2 regions of the Streptomyces spiramyceticus genome follow, and region 2 is predicted to be linked to the other one. Evidence: riboswitches for the same ligand, from Rfam matches in the RefSeq annotation. Region 2 holds a riboswitch; the other holds the start of a gene.

Region 1 (10,377 bases), 4.4 Mb from region 2:
TGTGGACGCCTTGCGACCGGCGAAGCAGCCTGACTACGCTCAGTCGTCACCGCGGTGAGGCGGGGGCGCATGGCGGCTGCGGGACTAGGGCATGAGGTTGCGGGGGGTCGGCGCACCGAAGGCGTGGTGCGTGGTGGAAACTGTCTGGTGGATACGGACGTTGTAAAGATGTCCGGTTCGGCAGGTGTGTTCATTCAGGGTTCGTCCTGCCCCACGGGCGGGTCTGTTTCAGTCAAGGGGAATCGCCCGTGAAGTTGTTTTCGAAGTTGTTCGGCAAGAGTGCACGCGAGGACGGTGCGAACAGCACCGCCCGGCATCGTGCCCCGCGTGGTGGAGAAGCCGAGGAGCAGGGTGCGGAGCGCCCGCTCTTCCGGGACGAGGTCGCTGGTCCCGGCGGCGACATTTCGGGTGGCCAGGGCGCGTCGTCTGTTGACCCTGCGGGTCCCGGCCGCATAGGTTTCGGGGAATCAGATCCGCGGCAGGAGGATCCGTCCATGTCGGCCTTGCCGGTTTGTACGAGGTGCGGGCACCGCAATGCCGAGGCCAGCCGTTTCTGTTCCAACTGCGGTGCTCCGCTGAGGGCGGGCGCGTCCGGCGAGCGTCCTTCGGAGACGACGTCGACCATCTCCATCTCCGGACTGGAGGCGTACGAGGCGGAGGCAACGGGACAGACCGCGGCCCCGTCGCTGTCGCCCGAGGCCCAGGCCGCCGTTGATGCCCTTCCGCTCGGTGCGGCGCTTCTGGTGGTACGACGCGGTCCGAACTCGGGCAGCCGCTTCCTGCTGGACAGTGAGCTGACCACGGCCGGCAGGCACCCGCAGAGTGACATCTTCCTCGACGACGTGACCGTCTCGCGACGGCACGTGGAGTTCCGCCGGGGTGCGGACGGCGGGTTCACCGTCGCGGATGTCGGCAGTCTCAATGGCACCTACGTCAACCGTGAGCGGATCGACTCCGTCGCGCTGTCGAACGGCGACGAGGTGCAGATCGGTAAGTACCGGCTGGTCTTCTATGCGAGCCAGCGGGGCATCTGACCCTTACGGGAAGGTCCATGCTGCGAACACCGATGGGCGGTGCCGGACACGGCACCGCCACCGCGGACGATCGCCTGGTGAGTATCGGCACCGTGCTGAGCGTGCTGCGTGACGAGTTTCCCGAGGTCACCATCTCCAAGATCCGCTTTCTGGAGACCGAGGGGCTGGTCGAGCCGCAGCGGACACCGTCCGGCTACCGCAAATTCAGTCCCGAGGACGTCGAGCGGCTGGCCCAGGTGCTGCGTATGCAGCGGGACCACTATCTTCCGCTCAAGGTCATCCGGGAGCATCTCGATGCGCTGGAGCGCGGCGAACAGATCCAGCTGCCGGTTTCCGGCGGTACGCCGGAAACCGGGGCCGATTGTCCTACCGCCGCCCGGATCGGCCGGTCGGAGCTGCTCGCGGCCGCCGAGGTCGGCGAGGACGAGCTCGACGAGTGGGAGTCGTACGGGCTGATCACGCCCCTGCCGGGTGGCGATTACGACGCCGAGGTCGTCACGGTGGCCAAGTTGGTGGCGGACCTGGGGCGGTTCGGTCTGGAGCCGCGGCATTTGCGTGCGGTGAAAGCCGCGGCGGACCGCGAGGCCGGCCTGGTCGAACAGATTGTCGCGCCGCTGCGCCGTCACCGGAATCCGCAGACCAGGGCACATGCCGAGGCGACAGCCAAGGAGCTCGCCGAGCTGTCAGTACGGCTTCATGCGGCGCTGGTCCAGAGTGCGCTCGGCGTGCGGCTGCACTGAGCGTGGAGGAGCCCGACTACCCAAACCTGCCGGGCACGTCCTAGGGTTGCTGTGTGAACGAGCTCGACGTCGTAGGTGTCCGGGTGGAAATGCCCTCCAACCAGCCGATCGTGCTCCTGCGTGAAGTAGGAGGCGATCGGTACCTCCCCATCTGGATTGGGCCGGGAGAGGCGACCGCGATCGCCTTTGCCCAGCAGGGGATGGCCCCTGCCAGGCCGCTGACGCATGATCTTTTCAAGGACGTGCTGGAGGCGGTTGGCCAGGAGCTCACCGAAGTACGCATCACCGACCTGCGGGAAGGGGTGTTCTACGCCGAGCTGGTCTTTGCCAGTGGTGTCGAAGTGAGCGCGAGGCCTTCGGATGCCATAGCGCTGGCCCTGCGCACCGGAACGCCGATCTACGGCAGTGACGGGGTGCTGGACGATGCCGGGATCGCCATCCCGGACGAGCAGGAGGACGAGGTGGAGAAGTTCCGCGAGTTCCTCGATCAGATCTCTCCCGAGGACTTCGGGACCAACAGTCAGTGAGCTTCACGCCACGGACCGTCGGCACATTCGAGTAGCCTTTCCCCGGAGAGAGGTACGGGAAACCACTCTCAGGGTGATTATCACTCGGCGTGCCGAGTGTGGCGATCGTTGACGCACCCCGGGTGACTGCCTACCGTCGACAAGGCAGGTCAAGGACGGAGGTCGGCGTGAGAAGCAGCGGCGACGGTACGGTGGCGGGCGGGCCGTATCCGCTTCACGGCGGTTCAGTCGACCCCCGGGTGGGGCGGCAGGGCGCGGCCTCGGCCAGGGATGAAACGGCCGCGGCCGAGAGCACTGAGAGCATCGGGTACCGGGGGCCCACCGCCTGTGCGGCGGCCGGAATCACGTACCGGCAGCTCGACTACTGGGCGCGTACAGGGCTGGTCGAGCCGAGTGTCCGGGCCGCGTACGGCTCGGGCACGCAGCGTCTCTACAGCTTCAGGGACGTCGTCGTCCTCAAGATCGTCAAGCGCTTCCTGGACACCGGTGTCGCGCTGCAGAACATCCGCACCGCCGTCCAGCATCTACGGGCCCGCGGCTTCCAGGACCTCGACCGGATGACGCTCATGAGCGACGGGGCGACCGTCTACGAGTGCTCCTCGCCGGACGAGGTCGTCGAACTCCTCCAGGGCGGACAGGGCATTTTCGGGATCGCCGTGGGCGTGGTGTGGCGGGATGTGGAGAGCGCTCTGTCCCAGCTGCACGGCGAGCGCGTCGACACGGGCGAGACCCTGATCAGGCACAATCCCACCGACGAGCTCGCACGGCGCCGTAACAAGGCTGTCTGAGACGCTGCCTTCCGTGCTGCCGCCGGTCGATTGTCAGTGCCGTGCGGCAGCATCGATGGTGTGAGATCCACGCCGACCATCCTGCATCTGGACATGGATGCCTTCTACGCTGCCGCGGAGCAGGCGGCGAAGCCCAGCCTGCGCGGAAAGCCGGTCGTGGTCGGCGGGATCGGGACGCGCGGTGTCGTGGCCACCGCCTCGTACGAGGCCAGGCGCTTCGGGGTGCATTCGGCGATGCCGGTGGCGCAGGCCCGGCGGCTGTGTCCGAACGCCGCCTATCTCATGCCGCGCTTCGCTCTCTACAGGTCCGTCAGTGAACAGGTCATGGAGCTGCTCGGCCGGCTTTCCCCGCTGGTCGAACCGCTGAGCCTGGACGAGGCCTTCGTGGACCTGGAGGCGGGAGGGGTGGCCGACGACTCGGTGTCGGCCCGGAAGGCCGGGGAGCGGCTGCGGGCGGACATCAGAGTGGTCACGGGGCTCACCGCGTCCGTGGGGCTCGCGGGCTCCAAAATGCTTGCCAAGATCGCGTCGGAGCAGGCCAAGCCCGACGGTCTTGTGCTCATCGAGCCGGGAACCGAGCGGGAGCTGCTGGGACCGCTGCCGGTCCGGACGTTGCCCGGGGTCGGTCCGGCGACCGGGGAGCACCTGCGGCGGGCCGGGATGACGACCGTCGCCGATCTGGCGGAGGCGGGCGAGGACGAGCTTGTACGGCTGCTGGGGAAGTCCCACGGCGCGTCGCTGTACCAGATGGCGGTCGGGCACGACGACCGGCCGGTGGTCGCCGAGCGGGACGCCAAATCGGTGTCGGTCGAGGACACCTTCGAGGTGGACCTGCACGACCGGGTCAGGATCAGGATCGAAGTGGGCCGGCTGGCCGACCGGTGTGTCCAGCGGTTGCGGGCGTCCGGGCATTCCGGCAGGACGGTCGTGCTGAAGGTACGGCGGTACGACTTCTCGACGTTGACGCGCTCGGAGACCCTGCGTGGGCCGACCGACGATCCGAGCGTGGTCCGCGAGGCGGCGGGGCGGCTGCTGGAGGCAGTGGACACGACAGGCGGGGTGCGGCTCCTCGGGGTGGGCGTCACGGGTCTCGCGGACTACACCCAGGAGGACCTCTTCGCCCAGGCAGCGGGCGAGCAGGCAAAAGCGGAGGCCGGGGCTGGGACTGGGACTGGGGATGTGGCTGTGCGACAGGTGGGGGAGGCGGAGCCGGTCGGGGGTGGCGACGGGGCGGCGCACGCGTCCGAGCCGCCGCCGGAGCGCCGGTGGCTGGCCGGACAGGACGTGCGGCACGCCGAGTACGGCGCGGGGTGGGTGCAGGGCAGCGGAGTGGGGCGGGTGACGGTGCGGTTCGAGGAGCCGACGTCGGCGCCGGGGCGGGTGAGGACCTTCAAGGTCGACGATCCGGACCTCGTGCCGTCGGATCCGCTCCCGCTGGTGCCCGTCGCAGAGGATGGGGAGGATCAGGCGGTGTCGTCGCCGGCGATCTTGCCGAAGTCCTTGTCAGACGCCTCAGGCGTGTCGGGAGCGGGGAACGAGATATCGAGCCCGTAGTGGTGGTAGAGCTGCAGCTCCTGTGCCGGGGAGAGGTGGCGGCCGACGCCGAAGTCGGGGGCGTCCTTGATGAGCGAGCGCTCGTAGGGGACGCGGAGGGAGTCGTTCACGACCTCGCTGGGCTCCAGGGGGACGAAGGCGTCCCGGCTGAACAGGCCGGTGCGTACAGCTGCCCATTCGGGGACCCCGGTGGCGTCGTCGAGGTACACCTCGTCCACTGTTCCGATCTTGTTGCCGTTGCGGTCGAACGCCTTCCGGCCAATCAGGCTGCGTGGATCGATGTCGGTCTGCACGGTCCCTCCAACTGATCGCAGCTGCTCCCCGTACACACTACGAAAGTGCACATCGGGGGCCCCGGCCACTCGAGGGATGGGTGACGGGCCTCGCTGGTAGGCTGGCCAATGGCTGCTGACCCCGTGCGGGAGAGTCCTTCGGTGAACGTATCGGAGGCGCCGAAGGAGCAAATCCTCCCCGGAATCTCTCAGGCCCCCGTACCGCACGGTTGAGGTCACTCTGGAAAGCAGGGTGGGCGCCGGTCGGGCTTGTGTTCGTAGAGAGCACAGTCCGGAACGGAACCCTCCCTCACCGACGGTGAAAGCCGGAGCGTGCCTTCAATGGCCCTCCGGTGAAGCTCTCAGGTTGAGATGACAGAGGGGGAGGCCGTCCGGGCACCCGTGCCGTGGTGCCCCTCGCAGGTCGTGTCAGACCAGGAGGCCTTCCGCAGATGACCGCAAACCGCATTCCGCTCTCGCAGCTTGAGCGTGGCATCCCCTTCGAGCAGCGCCACATAGGGCCCGACGCCGAGGCGCAGGCCAAGATGCTTGCCCAGGTCGGTTACGGCTCGCTCGACGAGCTGACCGCGGCCGCGGTGCCGGACGTCATCAAGAGCGCCGGGGCGCTCGGGCTGCCGGACGCGCGCACCGAGGCCGAGGTGCTGGCCGAGCTGCGCACGCTCGCGGACCAGAACCAGGTACTCGCCCCGATGATCGGGCTCGGCTACTACGGCACCTTCACGCCGCCGGTGATCCTGCGCAACGTCATGGAGAGCCCGGCCTGGTACACGGCGTACACGCCTTACCAGCCGGAGATCTCGCAGGGCCGCCTTGAGGCGCTGCTCAACTTCCAGACGATGGTGGCCGACCTGACCGGCCTGCCGACCTCGGGCGCCTCGCTGCTCGACGAGGGCACCGCCGCCGCCGAGGCCATGGCGCTCGCGCGCCGCGTCGGCAAGGTCAAGAACGGCGTCTTTCTGATCGACTCCGACACGCTGCCGCAGACCGTCGCCGTCATCCAGACGCGCGCGGAGCCGACCGGTGTCGCGGTCGTCGTCGCCGACCTCTCCGACGGGATTCCCGCCGAGGTCGCCGAGCGCGGCGTCTTCGGTGTGCTGCTCCAGTACCCCGGCGCGTCCGGCGTCGTACGGGACATCAAGCCCGTCATCGAGCAGGCGCACGAGCTCGGGGCGATCGTCACCGTCGCCGCCGATCTGCTGGCCCTGACGCTGCTGACCTCGCCCGGCGAGCTCGGCGCCGACATCGCCGTCGGCACGACCCAGCGCTTCGGTGTGCCGATGGGCTTCGGCGGTCCGCACGCGGGCTTCATGGCCGTACGCGAGAAGTTCGCGCGCAGCCTGCCGGGGCGGCTCGTCGGTGTCTCCGTCGACGCCGACGGCAACAAGGCCTACCGGCTGGCGCTGCAGACCCGTGAGCAGCACATCCGCCGGGAAAAGGCCACCAGCAACATCTGCACCGCTCAGGTGCTGCTCGCGGTCATGGCCGGGATGTACGCCGTCTACCACGGCCCCGACGGCCTGCGCGGCATCGCACGCCGCACGCACCGGTACGCGACGCTGCTCGCCGAGGGCCTGCGGGCCGGCGGTGTCGAGGTCGTGCACGGCTCGTACTTCGACACCCTGACCGTGCGCGTCCCCGGCAAGGCCGCCGATGTCGTCGCCGCGGCCCGGCAGGGCGGCGTCAACCTGCACCTCGTCGACGCCGACTCCGTATCTGTCGCCTGCGACGAGACGACGGCCCGCGCCCAGATCGCCGCTGTCTGGTCCGCATTCGGCGTAGAGGCCGACCTGGAGGCGCTGGACGCCGCCACGGCCGAGGCGCTGCCCGAGGGGCTGCTCCGCACGGACGACTACCTGACGCACCCGGTCTTCCACCAGCACCGTTCCGAGACCGCGATGCTGCGCTACCTGCGGAAGCTGGCAGACCGTGACTACGCGCTCGACCGCGGCATGATCCCGCTCGGCTCCTGCACCATGAAGCTGAACGCGACCACCGAGATGGAGCCGGTCACCTGGCCGGAGTTCGGGGCGATCCACCCCTTCGCGCCGGTCGAGCAGGTGCAGGGCTATCTGACGCTCATCCGTGAGCTGGAGGAGCGGCTGGCCGAGGTCACCGGCTACGACGCGGTGTCGATCCAGCCCAACGCCGGTTCGCAGGGCGAGCTGGCGGGCCTCCTGGCCGTGCGGGCGTACCACCGGGCCAACGGCGACGACCAGCGCACGGTGTGCCTGATCCCGTCGTCCGCGCACGGCACCAACGCCGCGAGCGCCGTCATGGCCGGCATGAAGGTCGTCGTCGTCAAGACCCGCGAGGACGGCGAGGTCGACGTCGAGGACCTGCACGCCAAGATCGAGCAGTACCGCGACGAGCTGTCGGTGCTGATGATCACCTACCCGTCCACGCACGGGGTGTTCGAGGAGCACGTCGCCGACATCTGCGCGACGGTGCACGAGGCCGGCGGCCAGGTGTACGTCGACGGTGCCAACCTCAACGCGCTGGTGGGGCTGGCCAAGCCCGGCAAGTTCGGCGGCGACGTGTCGCACCTGAATCTGCACAAGACCTTCTGCATCCCGCACGGTGGCGGCGGCCCCGGTGTCGGTCCCGTCGGTGTGCGGGCCCACCTCGCGCCGTACCTGCCGAACCACCCGCTCCAGCCGTCGGCCGGCCCGGAGACGGGCGTGGGCCCGATCTCGGCCGCTCCGTGGGGCTCGGCGGGCATTCTGCCGATCTCGTGGGCGTACGTCCGTCTGATGGGCGCCGAGGGCCTCAAGCGGGCCACGCAGGTCGCCGTGCTCGCGGCGAACTACATCGCCAAGCGCCTGGAGCCGCACTACCCCGTGCTCTACACCGGTCCCAACGGGCTGGTCGCGCACGAGTGCATCGTCGATCTGCGGCCGCTGTCGAAGTCGACGGGCGTGAGTGTCGACGACATCGCCAAGCGCCTCATCGACTACGGCTTCCACGCGCCGACCATGTCGTTCCCGGTGGCCGGGACGCTGATGATCGAGCCGACCGAGAGCGAAGACCTGGGCGAGATCGACCGCTTCTGCGACACCATGATCGCCATACGCGGCGAGATCGAGAAGGTCGCTTCGGGCGAGTGGCCCGCGGACGACAACCCGCTGCACAACGCGCCGCACACCGCGGCCGCGCTCGGCGGGGAGTGGGAGCACGCGTACAGCCGCCAGGAGGCGGTCTTCCCGGCCGGAGTGTCGGCCGCGGACAAGTACTGGCCGCCGGTGCGCCGGATCGACGGTGCGTTCGGTGACCGCAACCTCGTCTGCTCGTGCCCGCCGATGGATGAGTACGACAACTGACGGGCGTAACGTACACAGGCGCGGACATGCGTCGGGGCCGGTTCGGAGACTTCCTCCGGGCCGGCCCCTCGTCGTATCCGGTTGTATCGGCTGTGCTACGCGGCCTTGACCACGTCGAGCGGCCGGTGCGGCGCAATGATCTGGCCGTCCGGCAGAAGCTCTCCGGTGTCCTCGAAGACGAGGACGCCGTTGCACAGCAGGCTCCAGCCCTGTTCCGGGTGGTGTGCCACGAGGATCGCGGCTTCCCGATCGGCTGACTCGGCGGTCGGGCAGGCTGGCTGGTGCTGGCACATGGAAGGGTTCTTTCGCTGCGTTGTAGTGAGTGTCCTGCGGCTCGATGCGGTGTTCATGGCCGCCCCCCGTATCAATCGGTCCGGTCCCAGTGTTGCCCCACGGGCGTCAATCCGCAGGGATTTCGCGGCAGCTCTCCTTACTGATTAATGACGCATCACTCGTGCGGACGGTTCACGTCAACTGGGGTCTCTCTTCGGGTGGTTCGGAGTGGCCGGTACGGACTAGTCCGGATGGGGGGTGGCGCCGGCGTCACTGTGCCCCGTGACCGGAGCGGGCACGGGGCACAGGGGGCGGAAAGCGCACCGTGGGGCGCTGTTGGGCCGAGTTGTCAGGCGGGCTGGCCGAGGAGCGGGGTGGCCGGGACGGCAGGAGGGGGAGAGGGCGTGAGTCGGTGCGTCAGTACGGGCAGCAGGTCGGCGGCGCGGTGTGGGCGATGGGATGCGATGCCGGGGGGTGCAGGGGCCAGCGGCACCAGGAGGTCCGTCGGAAGGGGCATGCCGTCGGCGGCGTCGGCCTCGGGGTTCGGTTCCTCGTGCAGCCACAGCGTGAGCATGTACAGCTCCGGTACGGACAGCAGGCGCGGCTGGTACCGGGTCGTCGTCGTCATTGTCTCCGCCTGATGCAGCGCGCGCTCGCTGGATGCGATGTAAGGGCCTTCGCAGAAGTGCGCGAAGGCCCAGCCGTCGGGTGTGAGCATGGTGTCCGCCGCGGCCACGGTGCGGTCGCCGTTGCGGATCAGGAATCGCCAGCCGGTCAGCCGGGTGCGTGGCGGGCGGCCGGACGGGATGATCCGGTCCAGTACGTGCACAGGGAGCGGGAGTTCGGGGCTGAGCGGTCCCTGTGCCGCGCGGAGGGCCGGGGGACGGGCCTCGCGGACGGCGGTGGGGGAACCGAGTGCCGCGAGGACGCTGCGCAGGGCGGGCGCGGGGGCCGGGGGGACATGCAGCGGCATGGTGGGTCGCCTCTCACTTGGGAGACACGTTGGAGCGTGGGCAGTGCGGACGGCGCTGTCTGCGTGCGGGGCCAGAGGGGGGCCTTGGGGCGATGGCCGGGCGCCAACTCTCTGCCTCGTTCACGGAGTTTATACGATACGTGTTCACACGGTGTTTCTGCTAGCCGACGTGCGCATTGCGGGCAAGGCGGTATTCGGCTCTTATCCTGCGGAGAATCTCCCAATTCTCCGGGAGCGCAGGCCCGTGGCCTCGAAAGTCCGAGCGGCAGCGGTAGGCCGAAACTCATCGGCATTTTTCACGAGCAGCCACCGGTGGAAACTGCTTTTTGCTTCATGCCGAGTGAATGTGCCGCCGGGACACCGCATCGAGCGTACCCGGTACTCGGTGACTGCGGGGCGTTATTGATCAGCCCGTCTGGGCATCATCGACCGTGACATGAGAGCCCGATGCTGTGGGCCGCCCACTCGAGGAGGGACGCTTCGATGGGGGAGAAGGTCGTGGCGGGCGGCTTCGATCTGTCGGATCGGCAGAGGTACCGCAGGAAACTCCAGCAGTGTCTGGAGGGTCTGGGGCGGCTGCTGGAGGAGAAGCGATTCGACCGTCCCAAGAACCTCATGGGGCTGGAGATCGAGCTCAATCTCGCCGGGCCCGACGGTACGCCGAAGATGATGAACGCGGAGGTCCTTGAGCGGATCGCCAGCCGTGATTTCCAGACCGAACTCGGTATGTTCAATCTGGAAGTAAATATTGTTCCGCACCGGTTGGGAGGCCGCGTTCTCGACCAGCTCGCCGAGGAACTGCGTACCGGCCTCGCATATGCCCACAGAAAAGCCAACGAGGTCGACGCGGGCATCGTGATGATCGGAATTCTGCCGAC
Region 2 (10,377 bases):
TCGGTACGTCCAAGCACGCATCGCCGCCCGAGCTGCGGGTGCACCCGCGCAGGCCCTGGATGCCCGCCGAGCTGACGGCGGAACGCCCCAGTTACGCCGACCTGCCTCCGCTGCTGCGCGGCTACCTCCGGCTCGGCGCGTGGATGTGCGGTGCGCCCACCCACGACCCGGAATTCGACGTCGCCGACTTCTTCGTACTCCTGGACATGGACCGGCTCGGCGACCGCTACCGCCGCTACTTTCTCGGGGAGACGCCGGGGGAGAAGCCCGGAGGGGCCCGGTGAACCCCTGGGCCGTGGACGAGGGGTGTACGCCCGTCTGCGCCACGCATGCGCTGTCGCCGGTTTCGCCGGCCGAAGCCGCGCGCCGGTGCGCCGCGCTGACGTACGTGATCGCGCGCGGCGTGTCGAAGGGGCGGCGGATCGCCGAGCCCCGGGAACTGCGTGCCCAGGCACGGGGGATGCTCGACGGGCTGGGCGTACGGCTGGAAACGGGGACGGGGACGGGGACGAGGGAAGGGGCAGGGGCAGGGGTCGGGGCCGGGCCGCTGAGTGTGAACGGCTCCGGCACCCTGGTCGCCGCCAACCACATCTCCTGGCTCGACGTCGTGGCCCTGCTGGCGGTGGAGCCGGTCCTGCCCTTGGCCAAGTGGGAAGTGGCCCGGTGGCCCGTCATCGGCACGCTGGCGCGGCGCGTCGGTGCGCCCTTCATCGACCGTGAGCGGATGCGACAGCTCCCGTACGCCGTAGCGGATTTGACGGCCACCTTGCGCTCGGGCCGCTCCGTTCTCGTTTTTCCTCAGGCGACGACCTGGTGCTCGGCGCCCGGCGGCCGGTTCAGGCGGGCCACTTTCCAGGCCGCGGCCGACGCTGGGGCGCCCGTACGGCCGGTCACGGTCGGCTACTACCAAAGCGGCGCCCCCAGTACCGTCGCCGCCTTCCTCGGTGACGAGGACTTCACCACCTCGCTGCGCCGGGTGGCCTCCGCACGTGACCTGACCGTACGGGTCACCGCTCACCCGGCCCTGTGGGGCTCCTCCCGGCGGCAACTGGCCGCCGGTGCACGGGCGGCCGTCTGCGCGGCGGAGCCGCCCGCCCATGTCCGGGCGCCCGTCACGCGGTACGCGTCGTCGCGCGACGCCACGCCGTCTCGCGCAGCAGGCGCAGGCCGTTGAGGCCGACGATGACGGTGGAGCCCTCGTGGCCCGCCACACCCAACGGCAGAGGCAGGTGACCCGCCAGGTCCCAGATCACCAGACCGGCGATGAACACCGAGGCGATGACCAGGTTCTGTACGACGAGCCGGCGGGCGTCGCGCGAGAGCCGGATCGCAGCCGGGACGGTGGCCAGTTCGTCGCGTACGACCACCGCGTCGGCCGTCTCCAGAGCGAGGTCGGAACCGGCGCGGCCCATGGCGATGCCGGTATGGGCCGAGGCCAGGGCGGGCGCGTCGTTGACACCGTCGCCGACCACCAGGACCTTGCGTCCGGCCCGTTGCAGCTCTTGGACGACCGCGGCCTTGTCCTGCGGAAGCAGCCCGGGGCGTACATCCGTGATGCCCACCTCGGCGGCCAGGGCCGCCGCGGCGCGCGCGTTGTCACCGGTGATCAGCAGTGGTGCGGTGCCCGTCAGTTCGGTGAGCGCACGGACCGTGGCGGCGGCGTCGGGGCGCAGCCGGTCGGCGATGCCGAGTACGCCCACGGGTACGCCGTCGCTGACGACGAGCACGGCGGTGCGCCCGGCGTCCTCCAGCTCGGCGACCAGTGCGACCAGTGCGACCGGCGCGACCGGTGATACGGCCTGCGGGCCGTCGTACCCCTCCAGCAGCCGCGCGGGGCTGCCGACCGCCACACGCGCGCCCCCGACGGTGGCGGTGACTCCGGTGCCCGGCGCGGACGCGAAGTCCCGTGCGTCGGCGAGGTGCAGGCCACGGGTACGGGCGGCGTCCACGACGGCGCGCGCGAGGGGGTGTTCGCTGGGGTGCTCGGCGGATGCGGCGAGCGCGAGCAGCGCGTCCTCGGTGAGGCCGGACGCGGGCAGCGCCCGGATGTGGGCGACGTGGGGGGTGCCCTGGGTCAGGGTGCCTGTCTTGTCCAGGGCGACGGTGTCGACCTGGCCGAGCCGGTCCATGACCACGGCGGACTTGACGAGTACGCCGTGGCGGCCCGCGTTGGCCATGGCGGACAGCAGCGGCGGCATGGTGGCGAGGACGATCGCGCACGGCGAGGCCACGATCATGAAGGTCATGGCCCGCAGCAGGCTGTCGGTGATGCCGGAGCCGAAGGCAAGGGGTACGGCGAAGACGGCGAGTGTGGCGGCGACCATGCCCACCGAGTAGCGCTGTTCGACCTTCTCGATGAACAGCTGGGTCGGCGCCTTGGTCTCGGAGGCTTCCTCGACCATGGCGACGATGCGGGCGATGACCGAGTCGGACGCGTCGCGCTCCACCCGTACCCGCAGGGCGCCGGTGCCGTTGAGCGTCCCGGCGAAGACCTCGTCGCCGCTCTCCTTCGGTACGGGCAGGGGCTCGCCGGTGATGGTGGCCTGGTCGACCTCGCTCGCGCCGTCCAGCACCCGGCCGTCGGCGCCGACGCGTTCGCCGGGGCGTACGAGGATCGTGTCGCCCACGACGAGGCTGCCGGCGGGCACCGTCTCCTCGACAGCGTCGCCGCCCTCGCCGCGCACCAGGGTCGCGGTCTCCGGCGCGAGGTCGAGCAGCCCGCGTACGGAGTCGGCCGTACGGGCGGTGGCCAGCGCCTCCAGGGCGCCGGAACCGGCGAAGATCACGATCAGCAGCGCGCCGTCCATCACCTGGCCGATCGAAGCCGCGCCCAGGGCGGCGACGATCATCAGCAGGTCGACGTCGAGGGTCTTTTCGCGCAGGGCCTGAAGCCCGGCCCAGGCCGGCTCCCAGCCGCCGCTGACGTATGCGGCGGCGTACACCGCACCCCACGCCCAGGCGGACATGCCGGACAGCTGAAGCGTCAGCGCGAGAAGGAAGAGTCCGAGGGCGGCGGCGGCCCAGCGGGCCTCGGCCAGTGCGAACACACGCGTCCGCCGCACGGGCACGGCGTCGCCGCGGCCCGCCTGTTCGGAGACGGACCGCTCGGTGAGGAGGGAAGACATGCCGGACACCATACAGGAATGAATGAATAGGTATTCATCCTTCGTCGATAGGATGGCGGCCATGGGCCACGGAGTCGACGACAAGAGCACCGCCACCACCCGCGAACGCCTCGACGCCGTGGGCATATCCGACGTCGCCGCGACCCTCCAGGCGCTCGCCACCCCCTCGCGGCTGAGGATCCTCGCCCGCCTCCAGGAAGGCCCGTGCGCGGCCGGCGAACTGGCCGAAGCCGTCGGCATGGAACAGTCCGCCTGCTCCCACCAGTTGCGCCTGCTCCGCAATCTCGGCCTGGTCGCCGGAGAGCGGCGCGGCCGCTCGATCGTCTACGCCCTGTACGACCACCACGTCGCCGAACTGCTCGACCAGGCCCTGTTCCACGTCGAGCACTTGAGGCTCGGCCTGAGCGACGCCCCCACCGGCTGACTCGCCTCGCGCTCTGACCCGCCCGGGGAGCCTGACTCGCCTCGCGCACCACGCGCGCGCACACTTGAAAACGGGTCCGTCCAGCCCGTACGGCACCAGACGGAAGGAGACTCCGCATGCATCCCGTCGCTCTCGCCGGTGCCGCAGCAGGACGTCTCGCCCACTACGCGGTGTCCGGAGTGGTGGGCGGCCTGATCATCCGATGGGCCTCCAAACGCCGCCCCGAAGCGAAACCGGTCGCGCGCAAAGCGCTCGTCGGCGGCATAGCAGGCGGAATCGTCGCCGGCCGCTGGCTGGCGTCGGCCGCCGAAGAGGCCCGGCTCAAGGCCGGGGACGTACTCGCCGAGGCCCGGACCACGCTGGGTGAAGAGTCGCCGCCGCCCTCCGCCGTCAGCGTCGACGTCCACGACCACGGACACGAGCACTGATCATGTCTGGAGGACCGGCGGGTGCGCTGACCAGGATCTCGACGTGAACGGTCCGCATCGCGGCGGGTTCGCAGGAGCGTCTCAGCACTCGATGATGTTGACCGCCAGACCGCCGCGCGCGGTCTCCTTGTACTTCACCGACATGTCCGCGCCGGTCTCCTTCATGGTCTTGATGACCTTGTCGAGGGACACCTTGTGGCTGCCGTCGCCGCGCATCGCCATCTTCGCCGCCGTGACCGCCTTGACCGCCGCCATGCCGTTGCGCTCGATGCACGGAATCTGCACGAGGCCGCCGACCGGGTCGCAGGTCAGGCCCAGGTTGTGCTCCATGCCGATCTCGGCCGCGTTCTCGACCTGCTCGGGGGTGCCGCCGAGGACCTCGGCCAGCGCGCCGGCCGCCATCGAACAGGCGGAGCCGACCTCGCCCTGGCAGCCGACCTCGGCGCCGGAGATCGAGGCGTTCTCCTTGAAGAGCATGCCGATCGCGCCCGCGGAGAGCAGGAAACGGACCACGCCCTCCTCGTCCGCGCCCGGCACGAAGTTCATGTAGTAGTGCAGAACCGCCGGGATGATGCCGGCGGCGCCGTTCGTCGGGGCTGTGACCACGCGGCCGCCCGCGGCGTTCTCCTCGTTGACCGCCATCGCGTAGAGCGTGATCCACTCCATCGAGAGGGCCAGCGGGTCACCCTCGGAGCGCAGCTTGCGCGCGGTGTTCGCGGCCCGGCGGCGCACCTTCAGGCCGCCCGGCAGGATGCCCTCCTGGGACATGCCGCGCGCGACGCAGTCCTGCATGGCCCGCCAGATCTCCAGGAGCCCCTCGCGGATCTCGGTCTCGGTACGCCAGGCCTTCTCGTTCTCCAGCATCAGCGCGGAGATCGACAGACCGGTCTCCTTGGCCAGGCGGAGCAGCTCGTCGCCGGTGCGGAAGGGGTACTTCAGTATGGTGTCGTCGAGCTTGATCCGGTCCTCGCCGACCGCGTCCTCGTCCACGACGAAGCCGCCGCCCACCGAGTAGTACGTCTTCTCCAGCAGAGGTGCGCCCTCGGCGTCGTACGCCCACAGGGTCATGCCGTTCGCGTGGTACGGCAGGGCCTTGCGGCGGTGCAGGACCAGGTCCTTGTCGAAGTCGAAGCCGATCTCGTGCACGCCCAGCAGATTGATGCGCTTGTCCGCCTTGATGCGCTCGACCTGCTCGTCGGCGGTCTCGACGTCGACCGTGCGCGGGGAGTTCCCCTCCAGGCCGAGCAGTACGGCCTTCGGGGTGCCGTGGCCGTGACCGGTCGCACCGAGCGAGCCGAAGAGCTCTGCGCGTATCGCGGCGGTGTGGGCGATCAGGCCGTCGTTCTTGAGCCGGCGGGCGAACAGCCGGGCGGCGCGCATGGGGCCGACCGTATGGGAGCTGGACGGGCCGATGCCGATCGAGAACAGGTCGAAGACCGAGATGGCCACGGGGGTACTCCTAAGGGGTTGGTAGACGCCGCTGTCTGCCGGGGTGGTGCAGATGATCAATGGCGGTGCACAAGGTGCGGGGCACCGCACTCACTGTCCAGTGTGCGCGGTGCCCCGATATTGAGTCTGTTGCGTACGGAACTACTTCAGACCAGGGTAAAGCGGGTGCTTGTCGGCGAGCGCCGTGACGCGGGCCGCCAGGGCGTCGGCGTCGTACGACGGCTTCAGGGCCTCGGCGATGATGTCCGCGACCTCGGTGAAGTCCTCGGCCTGGAAACCGCGGGTGGCAAGGGCCGGCGTACCGATCCGCAGACCCGAGGTGACCATCGGAGGCCGGGGGTCGTTCGGGATGGCGTTGCGGTTGACCGTGATGCCGAGCCCGTGGAGACGGTCCTCGGCCTGCTGGCCGTCGAGCTCGGAGTTCCGCAGGTCGACGAGGACCAGGTGGACGTCCGTGCCGCCGGTGAGGACGGACACGCCGTGCTCGGTGACGTCGGGCTGCACCAGGCGCTCGGCCAGAATGCGGGCGCCGTCCAGGGTGCGCTGCTGGCGCTCCTTGAACTCCTCCGACGCCGCCACCTTGAAGGAGACGGCCTTCGCGGCGATGACGTGCTCCAGCGGGCCGCCCTGCTGACCGGGGAAGACCGCCGAGTTGATCTTCTTGGCGAGCTCCTGCGTGGACAGGATCACACCGCCGCGCGGACCGCCGAGGGTCTTGTGCGTGGTGGTCGTGACGACGTGGGCGTGCGGCACCGGGTTGGGGTGCAGGCCCGCGGCGACCAGACCGGCGAAGTGTGCCATGTCGACCATGAGGTACGCGCCGACCTCGTCCGCGATGCGGCGGAAGGCGGCGAAGTCCAGCTGACGCGGGTACGCCGACCAGCCGGCCACGATCAGCTTCGGCTTCGACTCCTTGGCGAGGCGCTCGACCTCGGCCATGTCGACCTCGCCGGTGGTGTCGTCGACGTGGTACGCGACCACGTTGTAGAGCTTGCCGGAGAAGTTGATCTTCATGCCGTGGGTCAGGTGCCCGCCGTGGGCGAGGTTCAGACCCATGATCGTGTCGCCGGGCTTGATCAGCGCGAACATCGCGGCCGCGTTGGCCTGGGCGCCCGAGTGCGGCTGTACGTTCGCGTGCTCGGCGCCGAAGAGCGCCTTGATGCGGTCGATGGCGATCTGCTCGACGACATCGACGTGCTCGCAGCCGCCGTAGTAACGGCGGCCCGGGTAGCCCTCGGCGTACTTGTTGGTAAGGACGGAGCCCTGGGCCTCCATGACGGCGACCGGAGCGAAGTTCTCCGAGGCGATCATTTCGAGGGTGGACTGCTGGCGGTGCAGCTCGGCGTCGACGGCGGCGGCGACGTCCGGGTCGAGCTCATGCAGGGGAGTGTTGAGAAGCGTCATCACGGTCCCGATCGAGGTCTCAGTTGCCGGAGGTGAGGGCGATGTACTCGTCGGAGGAGAGCAGGTCGGCCGGCTCCTCCGCGACGCGTACCTTGAACAGCCAGCCGCCCTCGAACGGGGCGGAGTTCACCAGCGACGGGTCGTCCACGACGTCCTGGTTGGACTCGACGACCTCGCCGGAGACGGGCGAGTACAGGTCGCTGACCGACTTGGTCGACTCCAGTTCGCCGCAGGTCTCGCCCGCGGTCACCGTGTCGCCGACCTCCGGGAGCTGGGCGTAGACGACGTCACCGAGCGCGTTGGCCGCGAACTCCGTGATGCCGACCGTCGCGACGCCGTCCTCGGCGGTCGACAGCCACTCGTGCTCCTTGCTGTAACGCAGCTGCTGGGGGTTGCTCATGACCTGAATTCTCCTGTACGCGGGGGAGTGCTGGTGAACGGGCAGGTTGTGCGTGGGGTCACTTCTGGCGCTTGTAGAACGGCAGCGCGACGACCTCGTACGGCTCATGCGTACCGCGAATGTCGATGCCGACACCGGAGGTGCCGGGCGCCGCGTGCGCGGCGTCGACGTATGCCATGGCGATCGGCTTGCCCAGCGTCGGGGACGGGGCGCCGGAGGTGACCTCGCCGATGACCTTGCCGTCGGCCACGACCGAGAAACCGGCGCGCGGGACGCGACGGCCCTCGGCGATCAGGCCGACCAGCTTGCGCGGCGGCGCGGTCTCGGCGCGCTCGGCGGCGGCCTCCAGGGCGGCGCGGCCGACGAAGTCGCCTTCCTTCTCGAACTTGACGACCCTGCCCAGGCCCGCGTCGAAGGGGGTGAGCGCGGTGGTCAGCTCGTGCCCGTACAGCGGCATGCCCGCTTCCAGGCGCAGGGTGTCGCGGCAGGAGAGCCCGGCGGGGACGAGGCCGACGTCCTTGCCCGCCTCGGTCAGTGCCTGCCACAGTTTCTCGGCGTCGGCCGGAGCCACGAAGAGCTCGAAGCCGTCCTCGCCGGTGTAACCGGTACGGGCGATGAGGGCGGGGACGCCCGCGACGGTGCCGGGCAGGCCGGCGTAGTACTTCAGCCCGTCCAGGTCGGCGTCGGTGATGGACTTCAGGATGCCGGGGGACTCGGGGCCCTGGACGGCGATCAGGGCGTACGCGTCACGGTCGTCCCGTACCTCGGCCTCGAATCCGCCTTGAGCGGCAGCGCGCTCGGTGATGGCGTCGAGGACGATCTGCGCGTTCCCGGCGTTGGCGACAACCATGTACTCGGTTTCGGCCAGGCGGTAGACGATCAGGTCGTCGAGGATCCCGCCGTCCTCCTGGCAGATCATGGTGTAGCGGGCGCGGCCGGGGCCGATGGTGCCGATGTTGCCGACGAGTGCGTAATTCAGAAGGTCGACGGCCTGCGGACCGGTGACGGTGATCTCGCCCATGTGGGAGAGATCGAAGAGGCCGGCGCGGGTCCGTACGGCGTTGTGTTCGTCGCGCTCACTGCCGTACCGGAGCGGCATGTCCCAGCCCGCGAAGTCGGTCATGGACGCGCCCAGTGAGCGATGCAGCGCATCGAGGGCGGTGTGACGGGGGACATTGCTCATGTGCGGGGCTCCCAGGGCATGACAGGCGAGGACAATCCTCCCCATCTGTCATCGGAACCTGAGAGGTTCACCGAGAGCTCGCAAAGAGCCCCGGCTTGCACCTTGGGTGGAGCCGCACGACGGCGACTCGCTTTTCAGATCTGCCTCGCCCGCGCGGTACGGGGCCTGAGAGATTCAAGGGAGGAACTTGCTCCTTCGGCGTCCTGGGCACTGCGTACTGCTGGAGTACAACTGGGTGCTTCGGACTCTCCCGCGCGGATTCAAGCGGCCGGTATGCAGTTGGCGCGCACATCATTGCACGCATCGTCCGGGAGCGGGACGCTCGGGCTGCACCCCGCAAATCGCTTGTGGCTCATTACCTTTTCTTTACACTTCTTGGGCAAGGGTGGATGACACCCGACTGGGGGAGGACGATGACGTTGCAGCAGCCTGGCGCGTACGCGGCCACGGCAGGGACCGTGCACGGCGCGGTGCCCGCACAGCACGGCGTACCGGCGAGGCAGGCCACGCGCCGGCCCGCGCCGACCGTCCGCGACCTGCGCCTGCGCGCGGGCCGCAGCCCGCGCGTTCTGGGCTTCTCGGCGGGGGACGTGGTGGTCGTCTCCGGCCTGCCCGGCAGTGGCAAGAGCACGCTGATCCGGCGTACGGCCAGTGCCGCGCGCCGCATTGATTCGCAGGACGTACGGGAGCGGTGGGCGGCGCGGATGCCGAGGCTGCTGCCGTACGCCCTCTACCGCCCCCTTGTCCGGGCGGCCCACTACGCCGGACTGCGGCGCGCGCTGCGCTCCGGCGACAGCGTCGTGGTCCACGACTGCGGCACGCTCGCCTGGGTACGCCGCTGGCTGGCGCGCGACGCCCGCCGCAGGGGCGTCGCCCTGCACCTGGTGCTGCTCGACGTGACGCCGGAGGTGGCACGGGCGGGGCAGGAGGAACGTGGCCGAGGCGTCTCCGGCTACGCCTTCGCACGGCACCGGCGGGCGGTGGCCCGGCTCGTACGGGACGCGGAGCGGGGCAGGGTGCCGGCGGGGTGTGCGTCGGCGGTGCTGCTGGACCGGGATGCGGCGGGGGCACTGACGGTGATCGACTTCCCGCCGAAGCGGTAGGGAAGAGCCCCACAGGGCACGGCCACGCACCGGCGTTAAGGTCGTACCCGTGGATTACCCAGACTTTCCGGCACCCGCCCATCCGCACGGCGGCGGCGGCTGGCCGGGCAATGAACTCGAAGAGGTCCTGGCCGCCTCCTTGGGCAACCCCGCCGCGGGTGCCCGCATAGTCGAGGTGCTCGGCCGCAGCCAGGTATGGGTGCCGCTGCCGTCCGGCGGCGGCCCAGACTCGCCGGACCTGGATCTGCCGACCCTGGAGATCCAGGGCGCGGCGTACGTCCCCGTCTTCAGCTCCGAGCAGCAGCTCCGCCAGTGCGCCGGACCCCACATGTCCTTCGCCGTCGCCCCCGCCCGCGAGTTCGCCCGCGGCCTGCCCCCGCAGCTGGGCATCGCCGTGAACCCCGACGGTGCGGTCGGCGTGCCGCTGCCGCCGGCCGCCGTCGCCGAGCTGTGCCGGGCCGGCCGTACGCCGCTGGACGGACCGGCCGGCGGCGCCCGGGTGCGGCTCTTCGAGCCGGACTGGCAGGAGGAGCCGGTCGACTTCCTCGCCGCCGCCGCGGGGGAGTTCGAGGAAAGCCGGGTGGTGGTCACCGCCCGCAGGGTGCTCGCGAGCATTGAGGGCGAGTCCCCGACGCTCTTCGTCGGCGTACAGCTGTCGTCCTGGGAGGCCGCCGACGGCAGTGCCCCGATGGACGCCCTCGGCCGGGCGCTCGGCCGGGTCCAGGTGCCCTGGCCGGTCAACCTGCTTCTGCTGGACGTCGCCAAGGACCCTGTCGCCGACTGGATGCTGGAAAGGGTGCGGCCCTTCTACACCCGCGCCTGACACCCGAGGACTCCTGCGGACTGCTGCGGGCTGCTGCG

Evidence for each region. A riboswitch is a leader RNA that binds a small molecule or an ion and turns the genes downstream of it on or off. The one in region 2 is predicted to bind glycine.
Region 1: linked by a shared signal. The riboswitch ahead of gcvP (aminomethyl-transferring glycine dehydrogenase) and the one ahead of gcvT (glycine cleavage system aminomethyltransferase GcvT) in region 2 are both predicted to bind glycine.

Annotation. Positions count from the first base shown of each region.
Region 1 is NZ_JARBAX010000001.1:362,647-373,023, reverse strand. It holds gene PXH83_RS01580 (DUF881 domain-containing protein) at 1-58, shown strand, start outside; gene PXH83_RS01575 (FHA domain-containing protein) at 141-1,034, shown strand; gene ftsR (transcriptional regulator FtsR) at 1,052-1,774, shown strand; gene PXH83_RS01565 (bifunctional nuclease family protein) at 1,828-2,301, shown strand; gene PXH83_RS01560 (MerR family transcriptional regulator) at 2,469-3,089, shown strand; gene PXH83_RS01555 (DNA polymerase IV) at 3,150-4,643, shown strand; gene PXH83_RS01550 (PRC-barrel domain-containing protein) at 4,553-4,936, opposite strand; glycine riboswitch at 5,053-5,150, shown strand; glycine riboswitch at 5,152-5,301, shown strand; gene gcvP (aminomethyl-transferring glycine dehydrogenase) at 5,368-8,253, shown strand; gene PXH83_RS01540 (DUF5999 family protein) at 8,349-8,546, opposite strand; gene PXH83_RS01535 (hypothetical protein) at 8,876-9,499, opposite strand; gene PXH83_RS01530 (glutamate-cysteine ligase family protein) at 9,983-10,377, shown strand, end outside.
Region 2 is NZ_JARBAX010000001.1:4,762,125-4,772,501, forward strand. It holds gene PXH83_RS21935 (GNAT family N-acetyltransferase) at 1-284, shown strand, start outside; gene PXH83_RS21940 (lysophospholipid acyltransferase family protein) at 281-1,174, shown strand; gene PXH83_RS21945 (heavy metal translocating P-type ATPase) at 1,113-3,125, opposite strand; gene PXH83_RS21950 (ArsR/SmtB family transcription factor) at 3,187-3,549, shown strand; gene PXH83_RS21955 (DUF1490 family protein) at 3,666-3,977, shown strand; gene PXH83_RS21960 (L-serine ammonia-lyase) at 4,059-5,426, opposite strand; gene glyA (serine hydroxymethyltransferase) at 5,568-6,830, opposite strand; gene gcvH (glycine cleavage system protein GcvH) at 6,850-7,230, opposite strand; gene gcvT (glycine cleavage system aminomethyltransferase GcvT) at 7,289-8,413, opposite strand; glycine riboswitch at 8,449-8,557, opposite strand; glycine riboswitch at 8,558-8,676, opposite strand; gene PXH83_RS21980 (AAA family ATPase) at 8,827-9,516, shown strand; gene PXH83_RS21985 (enhanced serine sensitivity protein SseB) at 9,566-10,339, shown strand.